3 regions of the Streptomyces sp. AK02-01A genome follow, and region 3 is predicted to be linked to each of the others. Evidence: riboswitches for the same ligand, from Rfam matches in the RefSeq annotation. Region 3 holds a riboswitch; each other region holds the start of a gene.
What was found. Region 3 has a riboswitch for cobalamin ahead of PV679_RS00495 (ABC transporter substrate-binding protein). Riboswitches for the same ligand answer to the same signal wherever they lie in the genome.

Region 1: another riboswitch for cobalamin. It lies ahead of cobN (cobaltochelatase subunit CobN); the one in region 3 lies ahead of PV679_RS00495 (ABC transporter substrate-binding protein).
Region 2: another riboswitch for cobalamin. It lies ahead of PV679_RS12790 (cobalamin biosynthesis protein); the one in region 3 lies ahead of PV679_RS00495 (ABC transporter substrate-binding protein).

The regions. Positions count from the first base shown of each region.
Region 1 covers NZ_JARBAE010000008.1:43,683-51,195, reverse strand. Annotated here, with positions in the region: gene cobN (cobaltochelatase subunit CobN) at 1-3,116, opposite strand, end outside; cobalamin riboswitch at 3,151-3,300, opposite strand; gene cobG (precorrin-3B synthase) at 3,374-4,732, shown strand; gene PV679_RS10845 (precorrin-8X methylmutase) at 4,753-5,379, shown strand; gene PV679_RS10840 (precorrin-2 C(20)-methyltransferase) at 5,376-6,911, shown strand; gene PV679_RS10835 (cobalt-precorrin-6A reductase) at 6,881-7,513, opposite strand, start outside.
Region 2 covers NZ_JARBAE010000010.1:46,000-53,512, forward strand. Annotated here, with positions in the region: gene PV679_RS12770 (alpha/beta hydrolase) at 1-267, opposite strand, end outside; gene PV679_RS12775 (class II aldolase/adducin family protein) at 371-1,060, opposite strand; gene PV679_RS12780 (inorganic phosphate transporter) at 1,234-2,469, shown strand; gene PV679_RS12785 (hypothetical protein) at 2,567-2,794, shown strand; cobalamin riboswitch at 2,945-3,078, shown strand; gene PV679_RS12790 (cobalamin biosynthesis protein) at 3,114-4,124, shown strand; gene PV679_RS12795 (cobyric acid synthase) at 4,121-5,719, shown strand; gene PV679_RS12800 (putative cobaltochelatase) at 5,808-7,513, shown strand, end outside.
Region 3 covers NZ_JARBAE010000001.1:115,763-123,275, forward strand. Annotated here, with positions in the region: gene PV679_RS00470 (nicotinate phosphoribosyltransferase) at 1-1,224, opposite strand, end outside; gene clpS (ATP-dependent Clp protease adapter ClpS) at 1,539-1,844, shown strand; gene PV679_RS00480 (DUF2017 domain-containing protein) at 1,844-2,422, shown strand; gene PV679_RS00485 (amino acid permease) at 2,748-4,229, shown strand; gene PV679_RS00490 (M67 family metallopeptidase) at 4,355-4,768, shown strand; cobalamin riboswitch at 4,758-4,890, shown strand; gene PV679_RS00495 (ABC transporter substrate-binding protein) at 4,939-5,940, shown strand; gene PV679_RS00500 (iron ABC transporter permease) at 5,947-6,987, shown strand; gene PV679_RS00505 (ABC transporter ATP-binding protein) at 6,984-7,513, shown strand, end outside.

The sequences.
Region 1 (7,513 bases), on a different contig from region 3:
GCGATGTCGTGCTCACGGGTGTCGGTGTTCTTGGCGGCCACCGCGATGCGCTTGTACGCGGTCTCCATCTCGTCGCGGGCCGGCCGGCCGTCGAGTTCGCGGCCGTACGCGTATCCGCCCCAGGCCGTGTAGACCTCCGCGAGATCCGCGTCGGTGCGCCAGTCGCGGCTGTCGATGAGCTGGAGGATTCCCGCGCCGTAGGTGCCTGGCCGCGAGCCGAAGATACGGGTGGTGGCGCGCCGTTCGTCGCCGTGCTCGGCCAGGTCCGCCCGCGCGTGGGCGCGGATGAAGTTGGTGTCGTCGGGTTCGTCCAGCGAGGCGGCGAGCCGGACGGCGTCGTCCAGCAGACCGATGGCGTGCGGGAACGCGTCCCGGAAGAAGCCGCTGATGCGCAGCGTCACATCGATACGGGGACGGCCGAGTTCGGCCGGGGACATCGCTTCGAGTCCGGTGACCCGCCGGGAGGCGTCGTCCCAGACCGGCCGGACGCCGAGCAGCGCGAGCGCCTCCGCGATGTCGTCGCCGGAGGTGCGCATGGCGCTCGTGCCCCACAGGGACAGCCCGACGGAGGTCGGCCAGTCGCCGTTGTCGCCTCGGTAGCGCTCCAGCAGGGAGTCGGCGAGGGCCTGGCCGGTCTCCCAGGCGAGCCGGGACGGGACGGCCTTGGGATCGACGGAGTAGAAGTTGCGGCCGGTCGGCAGGACATTGACCAGGCCGCGCAGCGGCGAGCCGGACGGGCCGGCCGGGACGAATCCGCCGCTCAGCGCGTGCAGGACGTGTTCGATCTCGGCGGTGGTGCCGGCGAGACGCGGGACGACCTCGGTGGCCGCGAAGTCGAGGATGTCCGCGACGGCCGGTGCGTGGCCGGTGGCGGCCTCCGGCACGGCGGCCGGATCCCAGTCCGCGTCCTCCATGGCCTGGACGAGTGCGCGCGCCCGCTCCTCCGCCTCGTCGGCGGTGGTGCGCGTGGCGGCGGACTCGTCGAGGCCGAGGGCCTCGCGCAGACCGGGAAGGGACGAGGTGCCGCCCCAGATCTGCCGGGCGCGCAGGATGGCCAGGACCAGATTGACCCGGGCTTCGCCGGTGGGCGCGCCGCCCAGCACGTGCAGACCGTCGCGGATCTGCGCGTCCTTGATCTCGCAGAGCCAGCCGTCGAGATGGAGGATGAATTCGTCGAAGCCCTCGTCCTCGGGCCGGTCGGCCACACCGAGGTCGTGGTCGAGCTTGGCGGCCTGGATCAGCGTCCAGATCTGGGCGCGGATCGCGGGCAGTTTCGCCGGGTCCATGGACGCGATCGAGGCGTGCTCGTCGAGGAGCTGCTCCAGCCGCGCGATGTCGCCGTACGACTCGGCGCGCGCCATCGGCGGCACCAGGTGGTCGACCAGCGTGGCATGGACGCGGCGCTTGGCCTGCGTGCCCTCGCCCGGATCGTTGACCAGGAACGGATAGATCAGCGGCAGATCACCGAGGGCCGCGTCGGGTCCGCAGGAGGCGGAGAGACCGGCGTTCTTGCCGGGCAGCCACTCCAGGTTGCCGTGCTTGCCGAGGTGGATCATGGCGTCGGCGCCGAAGCCGCCGTCCTCCTGGGACGCCTGGATCCAGCGGTAGGCGGCCAGATAGTGGTGCGAGGGCGGCAGATCGGGATCGTGGTAGATCGCGATGGGATTCTCGCCGAAGCCGCGCGGCGGCTGGATCAGGATCAGCAGATTGCCGCGCCGCAGCGCGGCGAGCACGATGTCGCCCTCCGGATTCCGGCTCCGGTCCACGAACATCTCACCGGGCGGCGGACCCCAGTGGTGCTCGACGGATTCCCGCAGGTCGGCCGGGAGCTGTCCGTACCACCGCCGGTAGTCGGCGGCCGGGATCCGGACCGGGTTGCGCGCGAGCTGCTCCTCGGTGAGCCAGTCCTGGTCGTGGCCGCCGGCCTCGATGAGGGCGTAGATCAGCTCGTCGCCGTCGCCGGACTCCAGGCCCGGCACCTCTTCGTCGCCGAAGTCGTAGTCCGCGCCGCGCAGTTCGCGCAGGAGCGCGACGGCGCTCGCGGGAGTGTCGAGACCGACGGCGTTGCCGATCCGGGAGTGCTTGGTCGGATAGGCGGAGAGCACCAGGGCGAGACGCTTGTCCTGATTCAGAATGTGGCGCAGGCGCCCGTGCCGTACGGCGATCCCGGCGACGCGCGCCGAGCGCTCGGCGTCGGCGACATACGCGGGCAGGCCGTCCTCGTCGATCTCCTTGAAGGAGAACGGCACGGTGATCAGGCGGCCGTCGAACTCCGGCACGGCGACCTGCGACGCGGAGTCCAGCGGTGACAGCCCTTCGTCGCTCTCCTCCCAGGCGGCGCGGCTGCTGGTGAGGCAGAGGGCCTGGAGGATCGGCACGTCGAGCGCGGCCAGCGCGCCGGCGTCCCAGGACTCGTCGTCGCCGCCGGCGGACGCCTCGGCGGGCCGGGTGCCACCGGCGGCGAGCACGGTGGTGACGATGGCGTCGGCACCGCTCAGCGCGTCGAGCAGATCGGGCTCGGGAGCGCGCAGCGAGGCGACGAAGATCGGCACGGCACGGCCGCCCGCCTCCTCGATGGCCTCGCTCAGGGTGTCGATGAAGGCGGTGTTGCCGCTCAGATGGTGGGCGCGGTAGTAGAGCACGGCGATGACCGGCCGGCTGCCGAGGGCGTCCAGGGTCTCCACCCGGCGGTGGACCCGGCCCCAGGACGGCGCGGGCGCCGGCGGCTCGAAGCCGTGACCGGTCAGCAGGACGGTGTCGGAGAGGAACCGGGCGAGCTGTTCCAGATTGGCCGGACCGCCGTGGGCGAGATAGGCGTGCGCCTCGGCGGCGATGCCGATGGGCACCGTGGAGGCTTCCATGAGCTGGGCGTCCGGGGCCTGTTCACCGGTGAGGACCACGACAGGGCGGTCTCCGGCGAGCAGCAGATCGATCCCGTCCTGCCAGGCGCGCAGCCCGCCGAGGAGCCGTACGACGACAAGATCGGCGCCGTCCAGCAGCGCGGGCAGCTCGTCGAGCGCGAGCCGGGCCGGGTTGGCGTACCGGTACGGGACCGGGCCCTCCGCCGCACGGGCGCTGAGCAGGTCGGTGTCGGACGTCGACAGGAGCAGGATCATGCGGCGTCACGCCTTCCTCGGGGTCCGCGCCCCGGGCGGTGGTGTGGACGGCGGGAGTTCCTGACTCACCCGGCTGCTGCCGGGCTCACAGTGGCGGGACCGCGCCGGATTCTCACCGGGCTTCCTCCCCTGACGCCGTCGCTGGCGGTGACGGGTCTGGCGACCCGCCGTCTGCATAGTAGGTGGTGCAGGTCACGGGCGGGAGGGCGCCCGCACGATGGCCGGAACGGCAGGGGAGGGCGCGCGGGTACGTGGGTATGCTCGCCGCCATGCCGCCCACCTCGCCAACACCCGTGAACCGGGACGAAGCTCCCGTGCGGGAGCGCGGTGACGCCTGCCCGGGCGCGCTTCGGCTGCACACGGCCGACGACGGGCGGCTGGCCCGACTGCGGCTGCCCGGCGGACTTCTGACGCGCCATCAGGCGAGCGTGCTGGCCTCGGCGGCGGAGCGGCTGGGCGACGGGCGTCTGGACATCACGTCACGGGGCAATGTGCAGCTACGCGGGCTGGGCGAGAGCTGCGGCGCGGAGCTGGCGGAGCTGCTCCGCGAGGCCGGTCTGCTCCCTTCGGAACGCCATGAACGCGTACGGAACATCGTCGCCTCGCCGCTGGCCGGACTGGACGGACTTCCCGGCGCGGACGTCCAGTTGTGGACACGGGAGTTGGACACGCTGCTGTGCGCGAGCGAGACCGCGACGGCCCTCTCGGGACGCTTTCTGTTCGCGCTGGACGACGGCCGCGGCGATATGGCGGCGCTCGGCGCGGATGTGACGTTGCTCGCACGGCGGGACGGAACGGCCGCGTTGTATACCGGGACGAACCGGTCGGCCGCGAGGGACTCCGGGCCGCACGCACCGGCCGCTCTGCGCGTGACCGCCGCCGACGCGTCGCGCGCGGCCCTGCTGGCGGCGGAGACCTTCCTCACGGTCGCGGAGGCCAGCGGCTCGGGCGCCTGGCGCGTAAGAGAACTGCCCGCCGGCCAGGGGCTGGACGCGGCGGTGGCCGCGCGACTGACCGGGGCCGGGATCGCGGCGGAGCCTCTCGCGGCGATGCCGCCGCCGTCAGCGGCGGCGCCGCCCGCCGGGCTGGTCCACTCCCCCGACGGGACCGTGGCCGTCTCCGTGTACGCACCGCTGGGACGGCTGAGCGTGGCGCGCTGGCGGACGCTGACGGCCGGCGGCGACGAGCTGCGGGTGACGCCATGGCGCGGAGTGATCGTGCCGGGGCTCGAACCGGCCGCGGCCCGGGGCCTGCTGGCCGGTCTCCGTACGGCCGGGCTGATCACCGACCCGGACTCGTCCTGGTACGGCGTCGGCGCCTGCACCGGCCGGCCGGGCTGCGCCAAGGCACTCTCGGACGTACGGACCGACGCGGCCGGAGCCATGACGGCCGCGCCCGGCGGGCTGCCCGTGTACTGGTCCGGCTGCGCGCGCCGCTGCGGCCGTCCGGAGGGCGACCGGGTGGACGTGGTCGCGACCGGCGAAGGCGGCTACACCATCTCCGTAGTCTCCGTAACAGGAAACCTCCCGGCGGCGCCGCCGCCGAGGACAGCGGCGACGGGACCGGAGCTCGCCGAAGCGGTGGCGACGGCACGCACAACCCCAGTGACGAGATGAGCGAGACCACAGTGTCCACAGTGTTCGACTACGAGAAGGACGGCGCGGCGATATACCGCCAGTCCTTCGCCACGATCCGCGCCGAGGCGGACCTCGCCGGGCTGCCCGCCGATGTCTCGCAGGTCGCGGTGCGGATGATCCACGCCTGCGGGATGGTGGACCTGGTGCGCGACCTCGCCTTCACTCCCGGTGTGGTGGCGCGCGCCCGCGAGGCGCTGCGCGCGGGCGCGCCGATCCTGTGCGATGTCGCCATGGTCGCCAGCGGTGTCACGCGCAAGCGGCTGCCCGCGGGCAACGAGGTCATCTGCACCCTGTCCGACCCTTCGGTGCCGGCGCTCGCCGCCGCGGCGAAGACCACACGCAGCGCCGCCGCGCTCGATCTGTGGCGGGACCGGATGGCGGGCGCGGTGGTGGCCGTCGGCAACGCTCCGACCGCGCTCTTCCGGCTGCTGGAGATGATCGAGGACGGCGCACCGCGGCCGGCGGCCGTCATCGGTGTGCCGGTCGGTTTCGTCGGCGCCGCCGAGTCCAAGGACGCGCTGGCCGGCCACCCCTCCGGGCTTGAGCACCTGGTCGTACGCGGACGGCGCGGCGGAAGCGCCATCGCCGCCGCGGCCATCAACGCGATAGCGAGCGAGGAAGAGTGAACGCGAACACCTCCGCGGCCTCCGGGCCTTCCACCGGGCGGCTGTACGGAGTCGGCCTCGGCCCGGGCGACCCGTCACTGATGACCGTACGCGCCGTGCAGGTCATCGCCGAGGCCGATGTGATCGCGTATCACAGCGCCCGGCACGGCCGGTCCATAGCCCGTTCGATCGCCGCCGGACATCTGCGCCCGGACCATATCGAGGAGGCGCTGGTCTATCCGGTCACCACCGGGACCACCGGCCATCCGGGCGGATACCGGGGCGCGATGGAGGACTTCTACGCCGAGTCGGCCGACCGGCTCGCCGCGCATCTGGACGCCGGACGCACGGTCGCCGTGATCGCCGAGGGCGATCCGCTCTTCTACGGCTCGTACATGCATATGCACAAGCGGCTCGCCGACCGCTATCCGACCGAGGTCATCCCCGGTGTCACCTCGGTGAGCGCCGCCGCCGCGCGGCTCGGCACACCGCTCGTCGAGGGCGAGGAGGTGCTGACGATCCTGCCGGGCACGCTGCCCGAGGAGGAGCTGACGGCCCGCCTGGCCTCGGCGGACTCGGCCGTCGTCATGAAGCTCGGCCGCACCTTCCCGACCGTGCGGCGGGCCGTCGAACGGGCCGGCCGGCTGGCGGACGCCCGGTATGTCGAACGCGCCACGATGAGCGGCGAACGCACCGGCCCGCTGGCCGAGACCGACCCGGAGTCCGTGCCGTACTTCTCGGTCGCCGTCCTGCCGAGCCGGATCGACGCCGTGCCCGCGCCGGCCGAACGCGGCGAGGTCGTGGTCGTCGGCACCGGCCCGGCGGGACCGCTGTGGCTCACACCCGAGACGCGCGGCGCACTGGCCGCGGCCGAGGTCCTCGTCGGCTACACCACCTATCTGGACCGCGTGCCGGTCCGTCCCGGCCAGATCAGGCACGGCTCCGACAACAAGGTGGAGTCGGAGCGCGCCGAGTTCGCGCTCGATCTGGCGCGGCGGGGCCGGCGGGTGGCCGTGGTCTCGGGCGGCGACCCGGGCGTCTTCGCGATGGCCACGGCCGTACTGGAGGTGGCGTCCCGGCCGCCGTACGAGGATGTCCCGGTACGGGTGCTGCCGGGCGTGACCGCCGCCAACGCCGCCGCGGCCCGGGCCGGCGCTCCGCTCGGCCACGACTACGCCGTGCTCTCGCTGTCCGACCGGCTCAAGCCGTGGGAGGTCATCGCCGAACGGCTGCACGCGGCGGCCGCCGCCGATCTGGTGCTGGCGCTCTACAATCCCGGTTCGCGCAGCCGTACCTGGCAGGTCGGCAAGGCGCGCGAACTGCTTCTGGAGCACCGCGCTCCGGACACTCCCGTCGTCCTCGGCCGCGATGTGGGCGGGCCGGCGGAGAGCGTACGGATCGTGCGTCTCGCCGACCTCGATCCGGCGCAGGTCGACATGCGGACGATTCTGATCGTCGGCTCCTCGCAGACGGTGACCGTCCGGCGGGGCGACGGCGAACAGATCGTCTGGACACCGCGCCGCTATCCGGAAAGCTCTCCACCGGAGAGCTGAGCCAGCCAGCGCGCCGCCTCGTCCGGAGTCGTCACGACAGGCACACCGTCCGGGACGGGCGGCCTGCTGACGACGACCACCGGCAGGCCGGCCTCGCGGGCGGCGGCGAGCTTGGGCGCGGTGGCCGCGCCGCCGCTGTCCTTGGTCACCAGGACGTCGACGCGATGGCGGCGCAGCAGCTCGCGTTCTCCTTCGAGAGTGAAGGGGCCGCGGTCCAGCAGGGTTTCCAGCCTGGCGGGCAGGGGCGGCTCCGGATCGGGAGCGTCGACGGACCGTACGAGAAACCAGTGGTCGTCGAGATCCGGCCGCGCGAACGCGGCCAGGCCCATGCGCCCGGTGGTGAGAAAGACCCGCCGCCCAAGACCCGGGAGCGCCTCGGCCGCCGCCGCCAGCGAACCGGTCCTGTGCCAGTCGTCGCCGGCGACCGGGACCCAGGAAGGGCGGCGCAGGGCCAGCAGAGGAACATGGGCGGCGGAGGCGGCACGCGCCGCGTTGAAACTGATCGTTCCGGCGAAGGGATGGGTGGCGTCGATGAGCGCGTCCACGCGATGCTCGCGCAGCCAGCGCTCCAGTCCTTCCGCGCCGCCGAATCCGCCGATCCG
Region 2 (7,513 bases), on a different contig from region 3:
CACGCTCTCCAGGACGGGGCCGACGACCGCGTGGACGCCGGGTCCTTCGAGTCCGTAGGTGCCTGGGCGCAGGGAGGCGAGGCAGCGGGTCAGGGTGACCTGCCCGGCGGCCGTGGCGTGCACGGTGAGGCGGGGGTCGCTGGGCAGCGGCCGGCCCGGCGACACCTTGAGCGCGGCGTCGCCCGCGTACCGGCCGACGGCGACCGCAGCCGCGCCGACCCCGATCAGTGTGGAGACGGCCGCTGCCGTCGCTGTAGCCGGGCGCACAGGTCCAGTGTCGTCACGCCCGCCCGCCTCGGCCAGTGGACGCGTCCGTCGGTGGGAAAGGCCCGGTGCCGCCGGGCGGCGGACGGGCCGGCCGCGCGGGCGTTCAGGGCCGCTGGCCGTAGCCTCTGAGCTTGTCCCCGGCCTCGCGTACCTGGGCCGGTGACAGCAGCGCCGGAGTGTGGCCCGGCACGGCTCCGGCGACGAGCCAGAGGCGGGACATCCATTCCAGTTGGGCCGTGTCGTCGTACGCCTTGGCGAGGGTGTCGCCATAGCTGACGGTGCCGTGGTTCTGGAGCAGGCACGCCGTGCGGTCGCGCAGGGCGCGCAGCATGTTGGCGGCCAGTTCGTCCGTGCCGTACAGCGCGTACGGCGCGACGCGGACGGGCCCGCCGAAGGCCGCCGCCATGTAGTGGATCAGGGGCAGTTCTGGGACGAGGGTGGAGACGGCGGTGGCGTGCACCGCGTGCGTGTGGACCACGGCGGCGGCCGAGGTGTTGCGGTAGACGGCCAGATGGAGCGGGAGCTCGCTGGTGGGGACGAGATCGCCGAGCACCTGCCGTCCTTCGAGATCGACGGCGACGGTGTCCTCGGCCGTCAGCCGGTCGTACGGCACGCCGCTCGGAGTGACCAGGACCAGTTCGCCGACCCGTACCGATACATTGCCCGAGGTGCCGACGACGAGTCCCTCGGCCGCCGTCCTGCGGGCCGTGGCCACGAGATCCCGCCAGGCGCGGGCGACGGCGTCCCGCCGCTGATCGCTCTCCGTCGCGTCCTGCCGCTGGTGATCGGTCATGCGGTGATCCTGTCAGGCGGGACGGGTCGGCGTCACGGCCGCCGGCCGCCGGTGCAAACGGAGCAACATCTCCTCACACGAGGGCACCGCGAAGCCTTATCCAGTTCATCTTCCGTTCACTCTGATTCCATACGTTCACCGCGGCCACCGACGTCAAACGATTGCCTGGGTAAATGGAACACATCACGCTGCTGCTCGCGATCGTGATCGTGACGGCTCTCGTGTTCGATTTCACGAACGGTTTCCACGACACCGCCAACGCGATGGCGACGACCATCTCGACCGGCGCACTGAAGCCCAAGATCGCGGTGGCCATGTCCGCCGTACTGAATCTCGTCGGCGCGTTCCTGTCCGTGGAAGTCGCCAAGACCATCTCCGGCGGGCTCATCAACGAACAGGGCATCCAGACCGAAGTGATCTTCGCGGCGCTCGTCGGCGCCATTCTCTGGAATCTCTTCACCTGGCTGCTCGGCCTGCCGTCCAGTTCCTCCCACGCACTCTTCGGCGGCCTGATCGGCGCCACGCTGATGTCGGCCGGCGCGTCGGGCGTCAACGGTGGTGTGGTCATCACCAAGGTCCTGATTCCGGCGCTCGCCGCTCCCGTCGTCGCCGGCCTCGCGGCCCTGCTCGCGACCCGGCTGACCTATCTGATCGGCAGCCGCACGGACGAGAAGGCCACCGCCAAGGGCTACCGCGCCGGACAGATCGCCTCCGCGGGGCTCGTCTCCCTCGCCCATGGCACCAATGACGCGCAGAAGACCATGGGTGTCATCACTCTCGCACTGGTCACCGGCGGCGTCCTCGCTCCCGGTTCCAATCCGCCGCTGTGGGTCATCGTCTCCGCCGGCACCGCGATCGCGCTCGGTACGTATCTCGGTGGCTGGCGCATCATCCGCACCATGGGCACCGGCCTCACCGAGCTCCGGCCGCAGCAGGGCTTCGCCGCCCAGACCAGTGCCGCGACCGTCATTCTGGCCTCCTCCCACCTGGGCTTCTCGCTCTCCACGACGCAGTCCTGCTCCGGCGCCGTGATGGGCGCGGGGCTCGGCCGCAAGGGCGGCGTGGTCCGCTGGTCCACCGCCACCCGGATGTTCATCGCCTGGGGTCTGACCCTGCCGTCCGCCGGGCTGGTCGCCGCCGGAGCCGAGTTCCTGACCGGCCAGGGCGCCTGGGGTGTGACGGTGGTCGCCGTGCTGCTCGTCGCGGTCTCCGGAGCGATCTGGCTCGCCTCGCGCCGGCAGCCGGTCGACCACACGAACGTCACCGCTGCCGAGCCGGCGGACGTCATGACGGCCGCCATGGCCGCCGTCACCCCGCCGCACACGACCGGCGTCGCGCCGGACCTCTCGACCACCATTCCGTCCCCCGCGGTCGACTCCGGCGAGCCGGCGCGAACCGCCACGGTGTAGGAGGCCGCGCGAACAGGCGGGGCGGCGCGTGCCGGGCTCGCCTCTCGCCCCGCTCCTTCTTCCACCTCACTCATTCGCGCGATCTCCAAGGAGCAGCATGCACATCGACTGGACGGCGCTCGGCTCCGTCTTCGGCGTCAGCCTCGCGGCCACGATCGGACTCGTGGGCCTGTTCACACTCGGCGTCGTGGGGCTCGCCAAGCAGCCGCCGGCGCCCGCTGCGGGTTCCGGCGGAGCCGCGGCGGCGGTCCGCGCGGGCGCTTATGTCTGCTTCGCGCTGTGCGGCGCGGCCGTCGCGTACGGGATTCATCTGATCGTCGTCTGAGCGGCCACGGACTCCTCCGGCACCGGCCGGTCCAGGCGCACTTCGGGTGCGCCGGGACCGGCTCTGCCGTGTCTCCGGCGCGCCGGCGCGCCATGTGCGTCTCGGCACACTGTCCCGTCGCAGGTCAGCGATGAGTTGACGGGTGTTTGGGCCGCGTGGTGGACTGCCGGGGCCATTTACGGAGGCAGAAGAGGAAGCCGGTGCGAATCCGGCGCGGTCCCGCCACTGTCACTGGGAGCCTGGTCTCCCGGGAGCCAGGAACTCTCGCCGCCGCAACACGTCGAGCCGGGGCGCGGACCCTGAGTGAGGACACTTCTTCATGCCTGGCCGCGGTTCAGCCGCCGGACGGATCTTCGCGTACGGCGCGACCGCCGGCCTCCTGGGTGACCGGCTGTTCGGCGATCCGCGCCGTGGACACCCGGTCGCCGCGTTCGGCCGGGCGGCGACGGCCGTCGAGCGGGTCCTGTGGCATGACCACCGCGGCTGGGGCGCGCTGCACACCGCGGTCTGTGTCGGCGGCGCCGCCGGTGCCGCGGCGCTCGCCGCGCGGGGCGTACGGGACCGTCGCGCCGCCTCCGTGGCGCTGACCGCCGCCGCCACCTGGGCCGTCGTCGGCGGCACCTCGCTGGGACGGGAGGCGCGGGCCATCGGCGGCGCGCTCGCCGCCGGAGACATCGGACTGGCCCGGGAGCGGCTTCCACGGCTGTGCGGGCGCGACCCGGAGGCACTGGACGCTCAGCAGATCGCGCGCGCCGTCGTGGAGTCCGTCGCCGAGAACACCTCGGACGCCGTCGTCGGCGCGCTGGTGTGGGGAGCGGTCGCGGGCGTGCCCGGTCTTGTGGCGTTCCGGGCGGTGAACACGCTGGACGCGATGGTGGGTCACAAGTCCGCCGTGCACCGCCGCTTCGGCTGGGCCTCGGCGCGCCTCGACGATGTCGCCGGCTGGCCCGGGGCCCGGCTGACCGCCGCGCTGGCCGTGCCTGCGGGCGGCGACCCGCGTGGAGCCGTGCGCGCGCTGCGGCGCGACGCCGGCCGGCATCCGAGTCCCAACGCGGGCCCGGTGGAGGCGTCGTTCGCGGGCGCGCTGGGCGTACGCCTCGGCGGGACGCTGGCGTACGCCGGCCGGATCGAGCACCGGCCGGTGCTCAACGGCGAGGGACGGCCCGTCGAGGTCGCGGACATCGAGCGGGCGGTGCGTCTGTCGCGCCGGGTGAACACGCTGGCGCTGGCGGCCTGTGTCGCGGGCCGTTTCGCGTACGGCGCGATACGCCGGACGCGCGCCGCTTCCGGCACGGGCGCGGCAACGGCTTCCGGAAAGGGACAGGGATGAGCCGGAACGGGCTCGGTGGCGGGCTGCTGGTGGCCGGGACCACCTCGGACGCCGGAAAGAGCGTCGTCACGGCGGGGATCTGCCGGTGGCTGGTACGCCGGGGGATGAAGGTGGCGCCCTTCAAGGGGCAGAACATGTCGCTGAACTCGTTCGTGACCCGCGAAGGCGCGGAGATCGGCCGGGCGCAGGCGATGCAGGCGCAGGCCGCCCGGGTGGAGCCGACCGCGCTGATGAACCCGGTGCTGCTGAAACCGGGCGGTGACCGCAGCAGCCAGGTGGTGCTGATGGGCCGTCCGGTCGGCGAGATGAGCGCCCGGGGGTTCTTCGGATCCGGCGGGGCCTCCGGCTCCGCCGCGTCGTCTGCCGGGAGCACACCGCACGGCGGCGGACGGGAAGCGCTGCTGGGGACGGTCCTTGAGTGCCTGGAAGAGCTGCGGCGCACCCATGACGCCGTGATCTGCGAGGGAGCGGGCAGTCCGGCCGAGATCAATCTGCGCCGTACCGACATCGTGAACATGGGCGTGGCGCGGGCCGCGCGGCTGCCGGTGGTCGTGGTCGGGGACATCGACCGCGGCGGGGTCTTCGCCTCGTTCTTCGGGACGACCGCGCTGCTGAGCCCGGAGGACCAGGCGCTGGTCGCGGGCTACCTCGTGAACAAGTTCCGCGGTGATGTGTCCCTGCTGGAACCGGGTCTGGAGATGCTCCGCGGTCTGACCGGGCGGGCCACGCTGGGCGTGCTGCCGTACCGGCACGGCCTCGGGATCGACGAGGAGGACGGACTGCGGGTCTCACTGCGCGGCGGCGCCCGCGAGTCCCGGGTTTCCGCTCCGTACGGCGAGGACGTGCTGCGGGTCGCGGTCCCCGCCGTGCCGCTGATGTCCAACTTCACCGATGTGGACGCGCTGGCGGCGGAGCCCGGGGTCGTGGTGCGGTTCGTGGACCGGGCCGAGGAACTCGCCGACGCCGATCTGGTGGTCCTGCCCGGCACTCGCGGCACGGTGCGGGCCCTGGCCTGGCTGCGTGAGCGCGGGCTGGCCGACGCGATCGTCCGGCGGGCCGCCGAGGGCCGTCCCGTGCTCGGGATCTGCGGCGGCTACCAGATCCTGGGCGAGCGCATAGACGACGACGTCGAGTCACGGGCGGGCAGCGTGCCCGGTCTTGGGCTGCTGCCCGTGCGGATCCGCTTCGACCGGGAGAAGACCCTGGCCAGACCGTCGGGCGTGGCGCTCGGCGAGGCCGTCGAGGGATACGAGATCCATCATGGCGTCGCGGACGTCCGGGGCGGCGAGACGTTCTTCTCGGACAGGCAGGGGCGGCCGGTGGACGGCTGCCGGTCAGGGGCCGTCCAGGGCACGCACTGGCACGGGGCGCTGGAGAGCGACGCGTTCCGGCGGCGCTTCCTGACCGAGGTGGCGCGGGCGGCGGGACGGCGGTTCGTCCCGGCGCCGGACACACGCTTCGGCACGCTCCGCGAGGAACAGCTCGACCTGCTCGGCGATCTCGTCGAGGAGCACGCGGACACGGACGCGCTGCTGCGGCTGATCGAGGAAGGGGCGCCGGCGGGCCTGCCCTTCGTACCGCCGGGAGCGCCATGATCACCAGCTTTCGCGGGGACGCCCCTGTGTGTTCCCGCCGTCGTATCCGTGCCGCCGGACGCCGGCCACTCGAAGGAGCGATCAGCATATGAGCACACCCTTTCCGTTCACCGCCGTCGTGGGGATGGACGATCTGCGGCTGGCCCTGCTGCTCAACGCGGTCAGTCCGGCGGTCGGCGGTGTCCTGGTCCGCGGTGAGAAGGGCACGGCGAAGAGCACCGCGGTGCGGGCGCTCTCGGCGCTGATGCCCGAGGTGGCGACCGTCGCGGGCTGCCGGTACAGCTGCGACCCGGCCGCGCCGGACCCCGCGTGCCCGGACGGGCCGCACGAGAGCGCGCCCGGGACGTCCCGGCCGGCCAGGATGGTGGAGCTGCCCGTCGGCGCGTCCGAGGACCGGCTGGTCGGCGCGCTGGACATCGAACGGGCGCTCTCGGAAGGTGTGAAGGCGTTCGAGCCCGGACTGCTCGCCGACGCGCACCGGGGCGTGCTCTATGTCGACGAGGTCAACCTCCTCCATGACCACCTGGTCGACCTGCTGCTGGACGCGGCCGCCATGGGTGCCTCGTACGTCGAGCGCGAGGGCGTCTCCGTACGGCACGCGGCGCGCTTCCTTCTCGTCGGCACGATGAATCCGGAAGAGGGCGAGCTGCGGCCGCAGTTGCTCGACCGGTTCGGGCTCACCGTGGAGGTCGCGGCCTCGCGCGAGCCCGGTCAGCGGGTGGAGGTCGTACGGCGGCGGCTCGCGTACGACGCCGACCCGGCGGGCTTCGCCGCGCGATGGGCCGGCGAGGAGAGCGCCCTGCGGGAGCGCATCGGCACCGCGCGGGCGCTGCTGCCCGAAGTGCGGCTGGGCGACGCGGCGCTGCTGCAGATCGCCGCGACCTGCGCCGCCTTCGAGGTGGACGGGATGCGGGCGGACATCGTGATGGCCAGGACCGCGACGGCGCTGGCCGCCTGGGCCGGGCGTACGGAGGTGCTCGCGGAGGACGTACGGCAGGCAGCGCTGCTGGCGCTGCCGCACCGGCGGCGCCGTAATCCCTTCGACGCGCCGGGGCTGGACGAGGAGAAGCTCGACGACACGCTGGAGGAGTTCGCCGGCGAGCACGACAGCGACGGCGACGACCATCCCGAGCCGGACGGTCCCGACGGCGGGCCTGACGGTCCCGGCGGCGGTGGCGGGCGGCCGCCGGCGTCCGGTCCCGAAGGCCAGGACACGCCGCGGGAGCCGGCCTCCGGACAGGACGACACGCCCGCGCGGCCGGAGGCCGAGGGCGGGCCGCGGGCCTCCGGGGCGGGTGAGCAGTCCGCCGTGCGGGCCGCCGAGCCGTTCCGTACGAAGACGCTGAGCGTGCCGGGCCTCGGTGAGGGAGCGGCCGGCCGCCGCTCGCGGGCCCGCACCGAACACGGCAGGACGACGGGCTCCCGGCGTCCACGGGGCGCGCTGACCCGGCTGCATCTCGCGGCGACCGTGCGGGCCGCGGCGCCGCACCAGCGGGCGCGCGGGCGCAGCGGCCCCGGTCTGGTGGTCCGCCGCGACGATCTGCGGCAGGCGACCCGCGAGGGACGCGAGGGAAATCTTGTGCTGTTCGTGGTCGACGCGTCCGGGTCGATGGCGGCCAGGCAGCGGATGAGCGCGGTGAAGGGCGCGGTGCTCTCGCTGCTGCTGGACGCGTATCAGCGGCGTGACAAGGTCGGCCTGGTCACCTTCCGCGGCAAGGAGGCGGCGGTGGCGCTGCCGCCGACGTCGTCGGTGGACGCCGCCGCGGCCCGGCTGGAGTCGCTGCCCACCGGTGG
Region 3 (7,513 bases):
GCCCCGCGAGAGCTGTATCGCGGACATCGGCAGCCCGGCACGCGCCGCGATGTGCCGGTCGCGCACGGCGTCCAGCGGCTCGCGCGCGACGACGTCGCCGCCCTTCACGAGCTGCGCCAGGAGCTGCCGGTCGAGCAGCTCCGGCGGTACCGGACCCGTGCCGATCACCTCGGCCTCGGCGTACCCGTCCGCGTCCAGCCGCCGCGCCGCCCACTTGCGGCCGCCGATCGAGGTCTTCCCGCCGAGCGACTTCTTCGCGACCGGCTCCAGCGGAGCCCTCGGATCCGTGGACCGCGCCCGCGCGACGATCTTGTAGACCATGGAGCATGTCGGGTTCCCGCTGCCGGTGACGAGCTGCGTACCGACGCCGTACGCGTCCACCGGCGCGGCCGCCAGCGAGGCGATCGCGTACTCGTCCAGGTCCGAGGTCACCACGATCCTGGTGTTGACCGCGCCCAGCTCGTCGAGCTGCTGACGGACGCGGTGCGCGACCAGCAGCAGATCGCCGGAGTCGATACGGACCGCTCCGAGGCCGGGGCCGGCGATGTCCACGGCGGTCCGCACGGCCTCGGCCACGTCGTACGTGTCGACCAGCAGCGTCGTCCCGCGGCCGAGCGAGTCGACCTGCGCCTGGAAGGCGTCGCGCTCTCTGTCGTGCACCAGAGTGAAGGCGTGCGCGCTCGTCCCCACCGTCGGAATGCCGTAGCGGAACCCGGCCGCCAGGTCCGAGGTGGTGTCGAAGCCGCCGATGTACGCGGCGCGGGCCGCGGCGACCGCCGACAGCTCGTGCGTACGGCGCGCTCCCATCTCGATCAGTCCGCGTCCGCCCGCCGCCGCCGCCATCCGGGAGGCCGCGGCGGCGATGGCCGAGTCATGGTTGAGGATCGACAGGATCACGGTCTCCAGCAGCACGCACTCCGCGAAGGAGCCCTCGACGCGCAGGATCGGCGAGCCGGGGAAGTACACCTCGCCCTCCGGATAGCCCCAGATGTCCCCGCTGAAGCGGTAGGAGGCCAGCCAGGCGAGTGTCGCCTCGTCGACGATCTCGCGCTCCCGGAGAAAGGTCAGCACGTCGGCGTCGAAGCGGAAGTTCTCCACGGCGTCCAGGACGCGGCCGGTGCCCGCCACCACGCCGTAACGGCGTCCCTCCGGCAGCCGCCGGGTGAAGACCTCGAAGACGGAGCGGCGCTCGGCCGTGCCGGCCCGCAGGGCCGCCTGGAGCATGGTCAGCTCGTACTGGTCGGTGAAGAGCGCGGTGGACGGCACGCCCACCCGTCGCCCGACACCATCCTGCCGCGGAGGCGTTTCGCGCCCGTCGTCGTCGGGCAGCGCAGGGTCCGGAGTGTTCATACGAGGGATGCTACCTCCAATCTCGTCACATTGACGATTTCTAAGTGGCCGTTTGTGCGACAGGCCCTTCCGGGTGGCAGCATGGACCTCGTGAGGCCCTGAAGCCCGGAGCCTTGGAGCCCCGGGGCCTCGGCAGACCCCCCCGGCAGACCGGTACGCCCCGGCAGAGAAGAAGGTCGTCCCGAACCGTGAGTGTTGCTCCGACTGAGATCGAACGCCCCGAGTCGGCCGAGGAGACTTTCGCCGTCCCCGAACCCGATGTGCCCTGGGTGACGATCGTCCACAACGACCCGGTCAATCTCATGAGTTATGTGGCGTACGTCTTTCAGACCTATTTCGGCTACTCGAAGGACAAGGCACACAAACTGATGCTCGACGTTCACCACAAGGGCCGCGCCGTCGTCTCCAGCGGCAGCCGCGAGGAGATGGAGCGCGACGTGCAGGCGATGCACGGATTCGGACTGTGGGCGACCCTCTCGCAGGACCGCGGCTGATGGCCGGGAACTTCGAGGCGATCCCGGGCGGCGGAGCGGCCGTCGCGCTCGACGAGGTCGAGATCTCGATCCTGCGCTCGCTGGCCGTCCAGCTCCTGGAGCTGATCGGGCCGGGTGACGAGCCCGCGCAGGGCGAGGACCCGCTCGCCGCGCTCTTCGCCGAAGGCCCCACAGAACCGCCGGCCGACCCCGCGCTGGCCCGGCTCTTTCCCGACGCGTACGGCGACGAGGACGACGAACTACGCGAATTCTCCTCGGAGTTCAGGCGGTTCACGGAGAACGACCTGCGCGGCCGCAAGCGGGCGGACGGTCTGGCGGTCGTCCGCACACTGGACGCGCTCGCCTCGGCCGGCGAGGGCGGCGCCGTGCTCAAGCTGAGCCCCGACGACTGTCTGCACTGGCTCGGCGCCCTCAACGATCTGCGGCTGACCATCGGCACGCGCCTTGAGGTGACGGACGAGGACGAGGGCGGCGAGCTGTACCGGCTGCCGGACTCCGACCCGCGCAAGCCGATGGTGATGGCGTACCTCTGGCTCGGCGCGTTGCAGGAGACGCTGGTCGAGACGCTGATGCCGTGACGCCCTGGCGGCGGCCCGCGCGGCCTCCTCGGTACGCTCAAACGAGCCTCAATTCGGCGTAACGATCCCGTCACCGGCGCGGCGGCGTTTGCGGTTCCCGGGGAAATTTGTTCGCTTCTTCCTGTGGGCTGCGCCACAGCGCGGCCCGGGGCCGGGCCCTGCCGCCGTGATAGATCTTCACGATCCCCCGGGGACTCCACCCCTGTCCCCGGGGGAGCTGAGGCCGGCCACCGCCGGTAGCACTTCATCCATATCCGGGGGGAACCGGGAACTGGTCCTACCGCCGAGCACGGCGCGGACCGGCATGGAGAAAGGGCGTACCACCATGACCTCCGCGCAGGTCGACAAGGAGTACGGCGACAAGGGCGCCGAACGTGCCTCGACCGGACAGGGGACGGCCGCGGACGGCGCGGCCGGAGAGGGCTACGAGCGCGGGCTCGGCAGCCGTCAGGTCCAGATGATCGCCATTGGCGGCGCGATCGGCGTCGGCCTGTTCATGGGCGCCGGAGCGAACATCGCCAAGGCCGGCCCCAGCATCATCCTCATGTACGCCCTCGCCGGCGTCGTGATCTTCTTCATCATGCGGGCGCTCGGCGAACTGCTCCTCTACCGGCCGGTCTCGGGCTCCTTCGCGGAGTACGCCCGGGAGTTCCTCGGCCCGTTCTTCGGCTACGCCACGGGCTGGACGTACTGGCTGATGTGGGTCGTCACCGGCATGGCGGAGCTGACCGCCGCCGCGATCTACATCCACTTCTGGTTTCCGCCGATCCCGCAGTGGGTCAGCGCGCTGGTCTTCCTGGTGGTGCTCTTCGGCGTCAACCTGATCTCGGTGAAGATCTTCGGCGAGGTCGAGTTCTGGTTCTCGATGATCAAGGTCACCGCGATCATCGGCATGATCGTGATCGGTCTCGGAGTGCTCACTCTCGGCTTCTCCGACGCCGGTGACACCGCCGCGCCCGCCAACCTCTGGTCGCACGGCGGCGTCTTCCCGAACGGCATCGGCTCCAGCCTGATGACCCTCCAGGGCGTCATGTTCGCCTATCTCGCCGTCGAACTGGTCGGCGTCACCGCGGGCGAGTCCGAGAATCCGGAGAAGACCCTGCCCAAGGCCATCAACACGCTGCCCTGGCGCATCATCGTCTTCTATGTCGGCGCGCTGTCCGTCATCCTCGCGGTCGTCAGGTGGACCGAGTTCTCGGCCGGCAACAGCCCGTTCGTGCACGCCTTCGAGAAGATGGGCATTCCGCTCGCCGCGGGCATCGTCAACTTCGTCGTACTGACCGCCGCGCTCTCCTCCTGCAACTCCGGGATGTACTCCACCGGCCGGATGCTGCGCGACCTCGCCGCCAACAGCGAGGCGCCCAGGGCCTTCGGCAAGCTCAACTCCCGGAAGACACCGGCGCTCGGCATCACCGTCTCCGTCGCGCTGATGGGCATCGGCGTGGTCCTCAACTACGTCGTCCCGGAGAAGGCGTTCGGCTATGTCACCTCGGTGGCCACCGCGGCCGGTATCTGGACCTGGATGATGATTCTGGTCAGCCATATCCGCTACCGCCGCGGCGTGGACGCGGGCCGGCTGCCGGCCTCGTCCTTTCCCGCGCCGGGCGGCGCGGTGTTCAGCTGGGTCGCGGTGGCCTTCCTGGCCCTGGTCACCTGTCTGATCGCCTACGACAAGGACGCGCGGGTCTGTCTGTATGTGGCGGCGGTCTGGGCGCTGGGCCTGGCGGCCGGCTGGCAGTACCTGAAGCGGCGCGATCCGCGGATCACCGAGCGCGGCACGCCGGAGTACGCCTCCGCCAGGGACTGACCGCGCGCTCCGACGGCCCTCGGATCACTTCCCGGGGGCCGTCGCACCGTCCGAGGCACCGCCGTCGGCATCCGGCCCGCTCACCGTACGGTCGGCCGCCGGTCCGGCCCGTTTATATTTCCACCATGCTCACCATCACCCAGGCCCTGCACGACCAGATCGTCGCGCACGCGCGAGCCGACCATCCCGACGAGGCCTGCGGCGTGGTCGCGGGACCGGCCGGGACCGGCCGGCCGGAGCGCTTCATCCCCATGCTGAACGCCGCGCGCTCGCCCACCTTCTACGAGTTCGACTCGGCGGACCTGCTGAAGCTCTACCGGGACATGGACGACCGCGACGAAGAGCCGGTGATCATCTACCACTCGCACACCGCGACCGAGGCCTATCCGTCCCGTACGGACATCAGCTACGCCAACGAGCCGGGCGCCCACTACGTGCTGGTCTCCACGGCCGACACCGACGAGGCCGGCCCCTTCCAGTTCCGCTCGTACCGGATCGTTGAGGGCGAGGTCACCGAGGAGGACGTCGAGATCGTCTGACACACTGGGCGCCGAACCGAGGCGGCAGGACCCAGGAAGCCGGTGCGAAACCGGCGCGGTCCCGCCACTGTGACCAAGCCCAGCTTGGCAGCCAGGAACTGACCTGCCGCCCTTCTCCCACCAGCCAGGGGACGCGGAAATCCCCCGGAGGAGGCCCAGTCGTGTCAGCCATGTCCCGGCGCCGCCGTGCGCTCGCGCCCGCCCTCATATCCGCCGTACTGCTGCCGCTCACGCTCACCGCGTGCGGCGCCTCCACGGACGCGGACGGCGGGAAGCCCGCAGCCGCCGAGGCCGCTCCCGGCTTTCCGTACACCGTCACCAACTGCGGCGTGAAAACCACCTATCAGGCGCCGCCGAAGCGCGTGGTCACCATGAACCAGCACGTCACGGAGATCATGCTGGCGCTCGGGCTCCAGAAGTCGCTGGCCGGAACCGCCTATCTGGACGACAGGATCCTGCCCGCCTACGAGAAGGCGTACCGCGGCGTCCCTGTCCTCGCCAAGGAGTATCCCTCCAAGGAGAAGCTGCTCGCCGCCAACCCGGACTTCGTCTACGGCGGCTACGCCAGCGCCTTCGACGCCAAGGACGGCCGTGGCCGCGACGACCTCAGGGCCTCCGGCATCAACACCCGGCTCAATCTGGAGAACTGCGTCCCGGGCCGGACATCCATGGACGACGTCTACCGCGAGGTCGAGGAGGCCGGACGCACCTTCGGCGTCTCCGGCCGCGCCGAGAAGTGGATCGCGCGGGCCCGTACCACCGTCGCCGCCACCGGGACACGGCTGAAGGGCGTCGAGCCGCTCTCCGTCTTCGTCTACGACAGCGGTGACAAGACCGCCTTCACCGCGGGCGGCAAGGGCATCGGCAACGAACTGATCGAACGGGCCGGCGGCCGCAATGTCTTCGCCGGCCTCGACAAGTCCTTCGGCGACGCCACCTGGGAGCAGGTCGTCGCCCGCAAGCCCGAGGTCATCGTCATCTACGACTACGGCTCCACCACCGTCGCGCAGAAGAAGAAGCGGCTGCTGGACGATCCCGTCCTCAAGGACGTACCGGCGATCAGGAACCAGCGGTTCGCGGTCATGCCGCTCTCCGACGTCGTCCTCGGCGTACGCGCTCCGGACGCCATCGGACGGCTCGCCGCCCAGCTCCACCCGGAGACGGCGAAGTAAGCCGCCGTGAGCCGCGAGACACCGCCCGGCCACGGGCGGCTCCGCTACACCCTGCTGCTGACCTGCCTCGCCGTGGCCCTCGTGGCCGCCGTCGTGGCGGGCCTGGCCCTCGGCTCCGTACGGATCCCGCCCGGTCAGGTGATCACCGCTCTCACCGGCGGCGCGGAGCCGGGACCGTTCCGCACCATCGTGCTCGACGTACGGCTGCCGAGGGTGCTGCTCGGCGCGATCGTCGGCGCCGGGCTGGCCGTCGTGGGCACCGTCCTCCAGGCGCTCGTGCGCAACCGGCTCGCCGACCCGTTTCTCCTCGGCATCTCCTCCGGAGCCTCCACCGGCGCCGTGCTGGTCCTCGTCCTTGGCATCGGCGGCGGAGTGACCACCACCGTCGCCATGCCCGCCGCCGCCTTCGCCGGCTCGCTGGTCGCGCTGGCGCTGGTGTACGCGCTGGCCCGGCGCGGCTCCACGATGACCGGTGGCCGGCTCGTCCTCGCCGGAGTCGCCGTCTCGTACATCCTCTCGGCGCTCACCACGCTCGTGCTGGTCGTCTCCGCGCGGCCGGAACACTTCCAGGAGGCGCTCTACTGGACGCTGGGCGGCCTCGGCAGCGCCCGCTGGTCCACGCTGATCCTGCCCGCCGTCGTCCTCACCGCCGGGATCGGCCTGCTGATGGCACTGGCCAGACCGCTCGATCTGCTGCTGGTGGGCGAGGAGGGCGCGACCGTCCTCGGACTGGACACCGGGCGCTTCCGGGCCGCCGTCTTCGTACTCGCCTCCCTGGTCACCGGCGTGATGGTGGCCACCAGCGGCGCCGTCGGCTTCATCGGACTGCTTGTGCCGCACGCCGCGCGGATGGCCGTCGGCGCGACTCATCGCGTCCTGCTGCCGGTGGCGGCGCTGGGCGGAGCCGTCGTGCTGGTGATCGCCGATCTCGCGGCCCGTACCGTCGCCGCTCCGCAGGACATCCCCGTCGGCGTGCTCACCGCTCTCACCGGCGGACCGTTCTTCCTGTGGCTGATGCGCCGCCGTCCGGAAGGAGCGCCCGTATGAACGGCCCGGTCACCGCGGCCAGGCTCCGGATCGAGGGCCTGTCGTACGGGACGGGCGGACGCCGTCTCGTCGACGGCGCCGACCTGACCGCCGCTCCCGGCGAGACCGTCGGCCTCGTCGGTCCCAACGGCAGCGGCAAGACCACGCTGCTCCGCTGTGTGTACGGGACACTGCGTCCCACGCGTGGCCGTGCCCTGCTCGACGGCGACGACCTGCACACCATGACTCCCAAGGCGAGAGCGCGACGCGTCGCCACCGTCCCGCAGGACGGCCGGACGGACTTCGAGCTGACCGTCCGGGAAGTCGTCGCGATGGGCCGCTCTCCGCACAAACGCTTCTGGGAGCCCGACACGGCCGCCGACGAGGCCCTCGCCGCGGCGGCCCTCGAACGCGTCGGCATCGCCGCGCTCGCCGGACGCGCCTTCCCGTCGCTGTCCGGCGGCGAACGCCAGCGCGCGCTGGTCGCCCGCGCACTCGTCCAGCGGCCGTCCCTGCTCGTCCTCGACGAGCCGACCAACCACCTCGA